2 regions of the Nonomuraea sp. NPDC049028 genome follow, and region 2 is predicted to be linked to the other one. Evidence: riboswitches for the same ligand, from Rfam matches in the RefSeq annotation. Region 2 holds a riboswitch; the other holds the start of a gene.
The links. A riboswitch is a leader RNA that binds a small molecule or an ion and turns the genes downstream of it on or off. The one in region 2 is predicted to bind cyclic di-AMP.
Positions count from the first base shown of each region.

Region 1 (6,404 bases), on a different contig from region 2:
GGCCACAGCGCTGGCATTGGTCACATTAGTCTCCGCCCCCGGCACCGCCGCCGCCGCGCCGTCACCTGCCAAGGCCAGGGCCAAGTTGGTGAAGCTGAACGAGCGGGCCGACAAGGTGGTCGAGCAGTACAACCAGGCCACCGAGGCGTACAAGAAGGCCAAGCAGAAGTACGACGCGGCCAACGCCGACCTCGGCCGCAAGACGGTGCGCTCGGACGCCCTGCGCGCGGATCTCGTCACGGTGGCGGTCAACCAGTACCAGTACGGCGGCTTCGAGAACTGGCAGACCTACGCCGGCCAGGGCGAGACGCTGAGCAGCATGGCGGCACTGGGCCAGATCGCCACCGAGCGGTCGGCCAAACTACGGGCGTACGAGGACAGCATCAAGGACCTGCGCGACCGGCGCAACGAGGCCAAGAATGTCCTGGCCGAGGCCGACAAGGCGCGCGAGAAGGTGGACGACGACAAGACCGAGGTCGAGAAGCTGATCGCCCAGCAGACCAAGATCCTTCGCAAGCTCGGCGCCTTCAAGTCGGGCAATCCCAACAGCACGGGAATCAAGTACACCGGCCCGGCCTCGGGCAACGCCCGCATCGCGCTGCAGTTCGCGTTCGCGCAAGTGGGCAAGCCGTATGGGTACGGCGCCAATGGGCCGAACTCCTACGACTGCTCCAGCCTCACCCAGGCCTCCTGGCGTACCGCCGGGGTCGCCATTCCCCGCACGACGTACACACAGTGGGCCTGGGGCGCCAGTCGTCGCGTCTCGCTGGACGCCCTCCAGCCTGGGGACCTGCTGTTCAGCAAGGGCCTGGGACATATGGGCATGTACGCGGGCAACGGGAAGATGGTCCACGCGCCGCAGACCGGAGACGTGATCAAGGTCGTCGAGCTCGACGACTACTGGCGCAACCGCCTCCTCGGCGCAGTCCGCCCATAAAGCCGCCGCCGAGCCCCGCACGTCGAAATGGCGCTGGAAGTACTGGCAACGTGGAGCTATGTGCGTTGTCCACAAGGTTGCACACTGTGGCCCCGTATCAACGATCCCAAGTAGCATGAAAACAAATCGCGGCAGGAGGCCACAAGAAGATGCGGACGTTGGGCGACCTGGAGTCGGTGATCATGGACCGGATGTGGTCGTACCACCGCCCCGCCGCGGTGAGAGACGTGCTGAAGGATTTGCGACAGGATCGCGAGATCGCCTACACCACCGTGATGACCGTGATGGACAAGCTCTACAAAAAGGGCCTGCTGAAGCGCGAGCCGGTGGGTAAGGCGTACGTGTACAAGCCAGTCGGCACCAAGGAGTCCTACACCGCCGAGCTGATGCGCGAGACGCTGGCCAGCGGCGGTAACCAGGCGGCCACGCTGGTTCACTTCCTTGAGCGGCTGACCCCGGAGGAGGCTGCCGCGCTGGAATCCGCCCTTCAGGTGTTCCCGGCGCACACCCGTCGATCATGACGGTCGCCCTGGTCCTCGTCGTCTACGCCGTGGGTGCCGCCACGGTGTTGCCGCGACTGCTCGTCAAGGCCGCCTGGGCCGAGCGGGCCCCCCGATTGGCGATCTCCATGTGGCTGGCCGCGGACATCTCCGCGGTCCTCTCGGCGGTGATGGCCGCGCTGAGTGCCGCGATCCCCGGCGACGCGGTCGGGCACGGGTTGGCCAGGCTGTTCGAGGTGTGCAAGCAGTTTCTCGGCCACGGATCCGACGTCGACGTGGCCTCCGCCGGATTCCGGCTGGCCGTCCTGGTCAGCGGGTTCATCACCGCACGGACTGTGTTCTGCGTGATCAGGGTGCTGCTGACCTCACGGCGCGAGCGTGCCCGGCACTCGGAGATGCTGAGCCTGCTGGGCCGGCGTGACGGCGAGTTGGACGCGGTGGTCCTGGAGTACGACGAGCCGCTCGCGTACTGCCTGCCCGGCAGGGCGAACAAGGCCGTGATCACCACGGCGGCGCTCCACGCTCTGCCGCCCGAGCATGTGGCCGCGGTGCTGGCGCACGAGCGAGCCCATCTCCGGGGACGCCACCATCTTCTCCTTGCCCTGGCTGAAGGCCTGGCCAAGGCATTTCCTGCTCTCCCGCTGTTCGCAACGGCCAAAGCGGAGGTGGCCCGCCTGGTGGAGTTGCGGGCCGACGATGTGGCCGCGGGACAGCATCCGCGCCTGCACCTCGCCGCGGCTCTGGTCGGTCTGGCCACCGGGCGGGTGCCCGCGTTCGCGCTGGGCGCTGCAGGCGAGAACGCGTTGAGCAGGGTGCGCCGCATGCTCAATCCGGCCGCGCCGCTCCACCGCCGCGAGCGGCTGGTGGGCACGGTGGCCGTCACCTTGTTCCTCGCAGGACCGGCGGCTCTGGCGGTGTTTCCGGGGGTGAGCGCGCTGATCGCGCATCATTGCCACACGCTCTCGCTGCTCTGAGCTCAGGCGTACAGCAACTCCTGATCGATCACGAGGGCCGCGGTGACGCCCTGACCGGCGGCGATGATCACCTGGCCAGCCGGGGAACGGCATGGACGCCCGCCTGGCCATGTCGCCGGCCGCGAAGACTCCCTTCACCGAGCTCTGCCCGAACTCGTTGACCTCCACCAAGCCGTCCTCCAACATGGCGCAGCCCAGTTGCTTCGGCAGGTTGCTGCGCTGGCGGACACCCGACCCGCAGCGACTGGTAGCCGCCACCGAGGACGGCACGGTCTATGGGCCCAAGAACGGCGGGCCGGACTTCACCGTCGCCTTCCGCCCTGCGAGATCATGAACCGCTACGCCATGATCGAACGGTGACGGCCGGCATACCGCTGCTGCCTGCCTCTGGCAGAGCTTCGACGTCTCACCTGCCTGACCACGACGGCAACGCAGAGCACGCCCGCGAACACGACCCCAGACACCGCGATGCTCTCCGTGGAGGCCGTCGGCAGGACGACATCGGTCTCCTGCGCCTTCCCCGCCGCCTGCACGACCCCTTTCCGGACCAGAGGCGTCCGCGGGTTGCCGCCCGTCAGGACGAACGTCTCACCCTCCCCGAACTTCTCCTTGACCTTGCGGGGAAGGCCGTAGCCGACGACCTTGCTCTGGTCCCTGTCCTTGCGCTTGAGCCACACCTTGTCGACGTTGGCCTCGATCGTGGAGATCTGGTCTCCCTGTACCTTCTCGACGATGCCCGCATGGTCGATCCGCTCCACATCGCGTGACCCGCTCCAGTCGTAAAAGACGATGGCGCCGGGCTCCGGCTTGTCACTCCAGGCGTCCTGCTCCTTGAACCACTTGGCGTGGTCGACGGTGTAGGCGAAATCCCCCACGTACTTCTCGACGCCCGCCTGGTTGGCGGCCCAGGTAATGAACATGTCGCACCATGGGGCGGTCTTGAAGTAGGGGTCGCTGTTGTCCACGTTGGCGTAGTACCAGTTACCGAACTTGCTGTAGCCGTCGGTTTTCTCGCGATAGCCGAGATTTTTCTGGGCAGCGTCGAGCAGCCCGTCCACAATGGATGGCATAGGTCCGGGGTTTGACCCTTTCTCCTAATGGCCTACCGGGTTAGCTGACGGGTTCGGGCCAGGAGATGACGCCCTACCGCCGCATCCGTGGCGGATTCACCCCATGCGTGGATCGCTCCAGGCTCTGGTTCCCCGGTTCCCGCGGCGCGGGCCTCGGCACCAGCCGGCCGCCTCCACCGCGAAGGCAAGTCACCGGCAAGTACGAAGGACTGTAGTAGGTAGAAAGGGTGACTGGTTACCGAAATGAGATTTTTGGCATAAAAGATCTATCCAACGCAGACCGACCAATACCGTGCGCTACACGTTGTTATACGCAAGGCAAGCACCGCAGCGGGTCAACGCGTGATCACTCAATCACCCTCACCACGCCTGCGAGATTGCGCGTGTGGACGGGCACCAGTTTGACGACGTCCCCCGCCTGCGGGGCTTGGATCATCTTTCCGTCGCCCCAGTAGATCGCGGCATGGGAAATGTAGCCCGGGTTGGTGGGGTCCAGCCGCCAGAAGATCAGGTCACCCGATCGCATCTGGGAAAACGGGACCCGGGGTCCACTGGCGAACTGCTGATGCGTCACCCGCGGCAGCCGAATACCCGCCCTGCCAAAGGCCCACTGGATCAGGCCGGAACAGTCGAAGGCGTCAGGTCCCTCGGCGCCCCAGACATACGGGGCGCCCAGTTTGCTCTTCGCCGCCGCGCACGGTCGGCTTGGGCGTGTAGGCCCGGAAGGTCGATGGTTCCACCCCCACCGTTCCCACCCTCCTACCGCCGAGCGGTATCGCCGCCGCATCGACGATCTCCATGGAGCTCACACTTTTGCGTACTCGAACCCGCTCGATCATTTGTTCAGGCAGCGGACGATTCGCGACCACAAGCAGGTGTGGCTCCCGCAGACGGTCGAGGGCCGCCACAACAGGCGGTTCAGGCGCCGGCGAGCTTTGCCCGGCTTCCCGGGTCCAGCCCGAAGACGCCGGGGCGGCTTCGCCGGTCGCTCGTAGTCGACGAGGGCTAACATCCCCGCCATCAGCGTTGCAACCACGAGTCCGGCCACGAGGTACACCGCTCGGGGCAGCACGCTACTACGGTTCATAGTCACTGCGACATTATGCACAACCCGAACAGCGACACAGCGGCCCACGCTCAGGCACGGCACCACGCCGTGGTAAAGGTAAAGGATTAATGGCTGAACCCTAGGCCACACAGGGCCTTCGGGTCGGCTTCCAAAGGTTTCGCTTGCGCTGGCCATTTGGCTTGCATACCTTTACAGGCCCAAGGCCGCAGCGTTCCGATGGTGGCCTGTAATGCCGAGACCGCGTCTCGTCTGCACCGGCGTTGTGTGCAGATCGCAGCCGCGGCCGCCGAGTCCGCTTTCTCGCGGAGCCGGGGATCCACTTTCTTGGGGTGAATCGGTGCGCCCGTCCCAACGGGGCTCCGTAGGGCACTTCCACGCCCGAACCCGTCAGCTAACCCGGTAGGCGGCATGGAAGCAAGGAGCCATTCCCCGCATGTCCAAACACCTCTTGCCGAACTACGGCAGGTCCGCCCGTAAGCACGGCCTCACCCTCGCCGCAGCGGCCGTGGCCAGTGCACTCATCACCAGTACGCCCGCCTTCGCCAGCGACCACGCCAGCGAGACCCAAACTGGCGTCTCGCGGTCTGCGACTTCCTCCCAGCCCCAGCGCCAGGTCACGGCGGACGCCGTGCTGAAGCTGGCCCAGCAGCAGGTGGGGACGACGGAGAACGCCAGCGGCGGCGGCACCCGATTCCACAGCTGGTACATGACTTCCCCCAGGGCCCAGGAGACTCTGGCCCGCGACGGAGGAAGCCTTCAGGCCTACGCCAACGCTCCGTGGTGCGCCATGTTCGTCTCTTGGGTCGGTGAGCAGACCGGCGTTAGGCCGACGATGGGATGGGACGCCTATACGGTCACATGGGCGCGGTGGTTCAAGAACAACGGACGCTGGGGCACCCTTGCCAAGCCCGGAGCCGTCGTTTACTACGCATGGGGCGGCGACAAGAGCATTACTTCCATCGACCACATGGGCCTGGTGAAGAAGGACAACCGCGACGGCACCATCACCGCGATCGAAGGCAACACCGGCAATGGGAAGGTCGAGGAGCGGGTGCGACCCAAGTCCGACGTCGTCGGCTATGGCTATCCGCAGTACAAGTCCTGACATCAGGGAAGCCGTCGCTTCGGCAATTGCTGTAAGAGAGCTGCTATGCGGTTATCCGCGCATCAGCATTAGCGGCCGATCCTACTATGTCATATAGTGAAAAGTCGGCTGGCTGGTCCTCCCGGGAGGGGACAACCGCAGCCATCCGTTCGGACGTACTCGGCATTCGCCCCCGTGATGCCGGGCACGTCGTCCTAGGAGATCGACTTCCGGTCGTGCCGAGGCCTAGCCGAGAACCCCAAGCAGGTCCCGGCAAGCGCGTTCGCAGTCACGGCAGGCCTGTGCACAGATGCCACAGTGGGCGTGCTTGGTGTGCCGCCCGCACTCGTCGCCGCACGCCTTGCATGCCTGGGCGCAGGCTTCGAGGACCACACGCGTCATGTTCGCGTCATAGCCCGTGTGCCGCGAGAGCACGCGCGCAGTGGTCTCGCAGATGTCCGCGCAGTCCAGATCGCTGCGTATGCATTTGACCATTTCGGCCACCATGTCCTCACTCAGGCAGGCGTCCGCGCAGGCCGTACACGTTTGAGCGCACCGGAGACACTCTTCGATGCATTTCGTAAGCTTCGCCTGGTTGACATCACCAAGGTCCTTGGGGTAGGCGGAGAGCATCTCCCCGACTTGCAACGTCATCTCTCGTCCTCGCTTTCGCTGCACCGGCCACCGCGACGGCGGCTCAGACCTCCGTTACCCATCCCCCCGCGCACGTAACACCTCTCCCACTACACGAAGCAGTAGATAGTCGACCG
Region 1 covers NZ_JBICTR010000002.1:150,849-157,252, reverse strand. Annotated here, with positions in the region: gene ACGFJ2_RS07050 (C40 family peptidase) at 1-937, shown strand, start outside; gene ACGFJ2_RS07045 (BlaI/MecI/CopY family transcriptional regulator) at 1,087-1,458, shown strand; gene ACGFJ2_RS07040 (M56 family metallopeptidase) at 1,455-2,411, shown strand; gene ACGFJ2_RS07035 (CHAP domain-containing protein) at 2,750-3,481, opposite strand; cyclic di-AMP (ydaO/yuaA leader) riboswitch at 3,496-3,650, opposite strand; gene ACGFJ2_RS07030 (C40 family peptidase) at 3,828-4,268, opposite strand; cyclic di-AMP (ydaO/yuaA leader) riboswitch at 4,825-4,971, shown strand; gene ACGFJ2_RS07025 (CHAP domain-containing protein) at 4,984-5,655, shown strand; gene ACGFJ2_RS07020 (four-helix bundle copper-binding protein) at 5,881-6,288, opposite strand.
Region 1: another riboswitch for cyclic di-AMP. It lies ahead of ACGFJ2_RS07025 (CHAP domain-containing protein); the one in region 2 lies ahead of ACGFJ2_RS24665 (C40 family peptidase).

Region 2 (6,404 bases):
CAGGCGGGCGGCCCGGCGGGCGACCGCCGGGGTGGGCAGCATGAGCGAGGTGGGGTGCCGGACGATCCGGTACGGCTGGCGGCTGTCGAACTCCGCGCACCCCTGCCAGGCCGGAGCGTAGACGGCCACGCCAGGGGTGCGCAGGGCCAGCCCGTGCACGAACGACTGGATGCCGCCCGGCCGGGGCGGGAAGTCGTTCGTGACGATGAGCACGCCGGTCACGGCTGCTGCTGGCCGTTCAGCGCGGCCCACTCCCGGGCCATGGCGATGCGTTGGGGGCCGGTGGGGTGTGACGCATAGAGGGCATATTCCACCGGATCCGGCGACAAGTCGGAAATATTGGTAATTGCCAGGCGTTTCTGCATGGAGATGAAGGTGGCCGGGTCCTTCGTGAGGTTCAGGGCGTGGAGGTCGGCGCGGGCCTCGATGTGGCGGCTGACCACGTTCTGGGCCGGTCCTGAGATGACCGTGGCCAGGCTCATCAAGCCCATGATCACTCCTACCGCCCGTGGATCGGCCGCCGAGGCGATGCCCGTGCGCCGCCGCAGCATGCCCAGCAGCAGGAACAGCAGGATCGCGCCGAACGCGGCGCCCAGCCCGCCCACCAGCGTGCCGACCAGCACGTCCCCGTACTTGGCGTGGCCCAGCTCGTGCGCCACGACCAGCTCGACCTCGGACTGCGGGGCCCGCAGCAGCGTGTCGTACACGACGATCCGGCGCGTGGCGCCGAAGCCGGAGACGTAGGCGTTGAGCGCGTTCGTCCGGCGGGAGGCGTCGGCGATCAGCACGTCCTCGACCGGGACATGGGCGCGCTCGGCCAGCATCATCAGGTTCGCCCTGAGCGCGCCGCCCGGCATCGGCCGGAAGTCGTTGAACAGCGGCTCGAACACGACCGGGTACACGAACGAGGCCACCAAGGTGAACGCGAACGCGCCCGCGGCGGCCGGGATCCACCAGCGCCGCAGCCACCTGGCCAGCGCCACCACGACCAGCACCATGATGGACTGCAGCACCACGTTCACGGCCAGGCTCTTGAGCCGGTCGCCGGTCCAGCCGGCCCAGTCCTGCGTGGACAGGCCGTAGTCGCGCAGCCGCACCTCGTACCAGATGCCCAGGGGCCACCTGATCGCCTCGACGATCGCGGTCAGCACCACCACCCCGAGCACGACCCGCACCCACCACGGCCCGCGCAGCTTACTCAGCACCTTGGCACCGAACGGCGTGAGCACGAGCAACCCCGCGAACAGCACGGTCAGCCCGAGGGAGAGGTAACCGGGCAGGCTCGTGGCCGCGTCGAAGGCGGCGGCCCTGGCGATCTCGGCGGCACTGAAGTCGCGCGCCGGATCCGGCGTCACCGTGGGGGTGCCCGAGGGCATCACCCGCCAGGGCGTCGTGAACGCCACCACGGCCAGGATCACCACACCGAGCACGACCAGCGCCCAACCGGCACCGGCCCGGCCGAACGCGACGTCCCCACCGTCCGCGACCCAGCCACCTGACACGGCACGGTCGCTCGGCGCGGCACGGTCGTCTGGCGCGGCACGGTCGCTCGCTGTGGCACGGTCGTCTGGCACGGCGCGGTCCCTTGGTGCGGCGCGGTCGTGTGGCGCGGCGGTACCGCCTGACGTGGCGGGGTCGCTTGATGCGGCGTCCTCGCCGGGCTGTGGTGCCGGGTTCCGATCGGGGCCCGCGTCGTCGTCAGGCGGCGGCATGCTGTCGTCGGTGCCCTGCAGATCGTCCATCCGCGTTCCCCTTACGCAAGCTGGTCCCGCACGTAGTCGCGCCACCGTGCCGTCAGCGTCCCTGCCGAGAGCCCGAGCCTGGTGAGCCCCCGGTCGATGCCACCCGTCTGGGCATCACGGTAGAGCCTCACCAGAGTCCCCTCACCGAACCGCTCGGCGATGAAGCGACACGCCAGCCACGCCTCCTGGTACGCCCGTGCCAGACGTGCAGGCTCCCGGCTGGACGGTGCGAATGCCGCAGGCCCTGGCAATTCGCCCGGCAAGTGCCCGGCCCGCACCTCGGCGGCCAACTCAGCGGCGGCCACCCGGACCGGCAACCCCGCGTCCCGGTAGCCCACGTAGTCGGCGAACCCCTCATAGAGCCACACCGGCAACCGCTTCGTCCCGGCCGCGACGTGAGTGAGCTCGTGCGTGAGCACGATGTCCCGCCCGGTGGGGGTCAGCCGGGCGAAGTTCTCGGGCACCACGACCACTCTCCCGCCATCGGCCACCGCCGCCAGCCCGTCGACACTCCCCACCCCGGCCACCCGAGCAGCCTCGGCCGCCGAGCCGGGCACGAGCACCACGGGCCGTACGGGGCGGCCGAGCACGGCGGAGACCCGCGACCCGGCGGCATCGGCCCGGCGCGCCAGATCACGAAGCGACTCGGGCGCCGCGTGCTGACCGACGACGACCGAACGCACACCTCGTACGACCTCGGAGCCGTCCCCCCAGAGTCCCCGCGCCTCCGCCGGAAGCTCACGATCACCGGCCGCCGGGGTGTGGACGGTCGCCGACTGATCAGGCCCACCGGTCGACAGGTCACGAACCGCTGCCGAGAGGCCGTCCGTCCCTGGAGACCGGTGCGGGGCGGCGCTGGCCGAGGCGAGGGCCAGGAGCAGCACCCCCACCCCCAAGACTCGGCGGCTCACCTGCACGGACACGTTCCCCGATCGTAGTCGTCCCGCGCCGCGAACCGGCCGTCGCGGAGAGACCCGGCTCCTCGTCGCGCAGAGGCCCGGCACGTCGTCGCGCAAAGCGTCGGCTCGTCGTCGCGGAAGGGCCCGGAACACGCGAAGGTCCCGTCCCAGCTGGGACGGGACCTTCGTGACGGTCTTGCAGGCCGGATCAGGCCGGACTTACAGGCCGGGACGCACCGCGCCCACGAACGACGCCTTGCGCCATCCGCTGAGCTTCTCGACGCGCACCGTCGAACCCGTCCTCGGCGAATGGACCATCTTGCCGTTGCCGACATACATGCCCACATGGCCGAGCCCATAGAAGAACATCAGGTCACCTGGCTTCAGATTCTTCCAGGAGACCTTCTTCTTGATGCGGGCGAACTGGCTGTTCGTCACGCGCGGGATCTTGACGCCGGCCTTCTTCCAGGCGTACTGGACGAGACCGGAGCAGTCGAAGGAACCAGGTCCTGTGGCCCCGTAACTGTACGGGTCACCGATCTGGTCCTTGGCCACGGCGACGGCCGTACGGGCCTTCACCTTTTGCCGAGCGACCGCTGTTTGTTGCGCGACCTTCTTCACGGACCTGACGGCTTTCGCCGCTGTATTGGTCCCGGAAACTTCGGCCGCATCACGCGTTGTCGCCGCCTGCGCCGTCGGGGCAGGGAGGACCAAACCTCCGGCCGTCACGGTCATCGTGAGCGCTGCGCCACTCAGGGCAATGCGGGACAGACGGGGGTTACTGGGGGAGGTAGACAGGATTTCTCCTTGGGACTTCCACGAACGCCTACCGGGTTAGCTGACGGATTCGGGCCTGGAAGTCGCCCTACGGCGCAATACGCGCCGATTCACCCCTGATCCCGGGAGCGGGATCGCTGGGTCCCCGGCTCCGTGCCTCCTGGCTGCACGGACTCGGCAGGCCACCGCCACGTAATGACATGTAGAAGGGCGGCGACCTAACGGATTTCTTTTCTGTCCACATCGGGGACCCGATGGAGAGTCGCGACGCCATGGCTTGTTCGCCGCGACGCCAGAAGCTACGCCCTTGAGTAACGAGCTGGCAAAGCCGTCATGGGGTTGTCAGGATCACTCAGAGGTGTCAGTAAAGTCCCCAACCCCAGCTGGAGCGCCGGGTTATGTTATTCAAATGTGACCCTTCTCACACTTGACGACACAGTGATCTGTCAGGTCCCTTTTGTCACTCTTGTCACACTGGTCCCGCTAGCAACACGCCCAGAGGGCGCGTGATCGTGTCGCGACTGCGCGGATGTGGCCGTCGCCAGGGTCGCCGACGGGCCGGGATCAGTGATCGTCGTCACCCGCTGAAGGCGTTCCAGCAGCGTTCAGCGACCCGGCCAGCGGCATCGGCCTGCGCGCCGAGGTCCGGCGACCAGCAAATCGGGATCAGTTGAACAGCCGGTCGGGTGCAGTTGAATAAGCGGCCAGAGCCCGTTGAACAGCCGGTCGGAGCCCGCTGACCACCGGGCCGAGTTCGTTGACCACCGGGCCGAGTTCGTTGACCACCCGGCCGAGGTCCATTGACCACCCGGCCGAGGTCCATTGACCACCGGGCCGAGGTCCGTTGGCCGGCAAGCCGGCAAGCCCACGTGGACCGCCAAGCGTTAATCGGCGGACCATCCGGTCCATGGCCACCGGAAACCACGGACCGGGTCAAGAGGACGCACGTCACGGCGCCCAGCGCGCTCCACCGGAGGAGCGTGTCCCTGGACAGAGCCCAGCCACGGACGGCGGGTGGGGCTCACCGTGCTTGCCGTACAGAAATCAGTGGTTCTTCACCCGGAACAACCTACGGACGGATAGCTCCCACCAGGGTGCCGCCATAGGAGGACAGAGTGACGACCTTGACCACGTCGCCGGTCTGGGGGGCGTGCACGATCTGCCCGTTGCCCGCATAAATGCTGACATGCCCAAGCCCTGAGCTGAAGATCAGGTCGCCGGGCTGCAGGTCCTTCAGATCCACCTTGCGGGACGACCCCCAGGCCCACTGCTGCCACGTGGTCCGGGGCAGCGACACGCCCCCAGCGCGCCACGACGCCTGCGTGAGGCCCGAGCAGTCCCAGCCGCTCGGTCCCGTGCCGCCGAACACGTACGGCTTGCCCACCTGCGCGTAAGCGAACCTGAGCACCGCCGCCGCGTTGCCGGAGGCCGAGCCCGTGTACTTGATGCCGGTGCTGTTGGGGTCACCGGTCTTGTAGGCGCCGAGCTTGTCCAGCAGCTTCTTCTGCTTCGCGATCAGCTTGCGGACCTCCGAGCGCTCCTTCTCGACCCCGTCGCGCTCCTTGTCGGCCGCCTGCAGCGCCGCCTCGGCCTTGTCGCGTTCGTCCTTGAGCCCGCGGTTCTCGCGATCGAAGGCCGCCAGCCGCGCCACCTTCTCCTCCGACAGCTGCCCCGCGAGCGCCATGCCGCCCAGCAGGCCCGTGGGATCCGGCTGGCCGATCATCGTGGGCCAGGAAGTGGCGTCGGGGCCGCGCGTGTAGGTATCGACGGCCATGTCGATGACCTGGGCGCGCAGGGTGGCGACCGTCTCAAGCTTGCGTTTGTAGCTGGCGTTCAGCTTGCCGTATTCGCCTTGGGCCGCCTTGTACTTCTCGGTCGCCGTGTTGTAGCGGTCGACGACCTTGTCGGCCTGATCGTTCAGCTTCTTGAGCTTGGCTTTCGCCTGTTTGATCGTGGGCTTCGGCGCGGCCAGTGCCTCGCTTGTGGGGAAAAGCAGCAGCCCGATCGCGAGTCCCGCGGCCAGTGGCGCCCGGCCAAACCTCACAGTGTCGCCTCCAGGGGAATATATCTGGGGCGAAATGGTACAGAAGTGGCGGGTGTGCTTTCACCCTAACAACCGATTCGTAATCTACGCGCGGCCCAGCCTGCGCAGCAGCAGAGCCGACGGAACCGGTCTGGCTCCCATACGCCGGACGGACTCGGCCACCTCACGGTCAGAGGAGACCACCGCCATGGCCCGGCCCGGCGGCTCGGCGCGGACGAGCTGGCGGATCAGGTCGTCGGCGATCTCGCCGGGTGCGCTGAAGAGCACCCGCACCCCGCGCGGCGCCACCACCTGGACGGGCGCGTTGAGCTCGGCGCCGTCGAAGACCACGGTCACCTCGACCCTGGTCTGCGCGACCAGCCCGCCGAGGCCGGTCATCAGCCGGTTGCGCTGATCGGCCAGGGTCAGCGTGCCGTAGCCGGTCTTGGTCACGTTGTAGCCATCGATGATCAGGTGCACCTGCGGCAGCGCGAGCAGCTGGTCGAGCAGCTGCGGGTCGTCGTCGGCCAGCGCGCGGGCGGGCACGCCCCTGACGCCGGGGCGCTCGCCCGTGAGCGCGGCCACCGAGTCGGCGGGCCTGCTGATCATGGTGGGCAGAGCCAGCTCCCTGCGCAGCCCGGCGGAGGCGTCCTGGAGCGCGTCGAGCAGCACCCTGACGCGGGCGTCCTCGATGCTCCTGCCCTCACGCGCGGCCCGGCGCGAGGCTTCGAGCTGCTTCTCCACGTCGGCCAGCCGCTCGCGGAGCCGGCGCAGCTCGGACTCGCCCGCGCTGCCCGCGGCCGTGGCGGCGGACCTGGCGTCGTCGGCCGCGTGCTCCATCTCCTCGGCGCGGCGCACCGCCGCCTTGCTCCGCTCGCGGGCCTCGTGGAGCTTGCGGCGCAGGTCGGAGTTCTCGGCGCGGGCCGCCCTGAGCTGCTCGCGCAGCCGGTCGGACTCGTCCTT
Region 2 covers NZ_JBICTR010000006.1:276,575-282,978, reverse strand. Annotated here, with positions in the region: gene ACGFJ2_RS24680 (glycosyltransferase family 4 protein) at 1-222, opposite strand, end outside; gene ACGFJ2_RS24675 (M48 family metallopeptidase) at 219-1,742, opposite strand; gene ACGFJ2_RS24670 (hypothetical protein) at 1,754-2,665, opposite strand; gene ACGFJ2_RS24665 (C40 family peptidase) at 2,861-3,376, opposite strand; cyclic di-AMP (ydaO/yuaA leader) riboswitch at 3,450-3,608, opposite strand; gene ACGFJ2_RS24660 (hypothetical protein) at 4,085-4,219, opposite strand; gene ACGFJ2_RS24655 (C40 family peptidase) at 4,488-5,462, opposite strand; gene ACGFJ2_RS24650 (NYN domain-containing protein) at 5,547-6,404, opposite strand, start outside.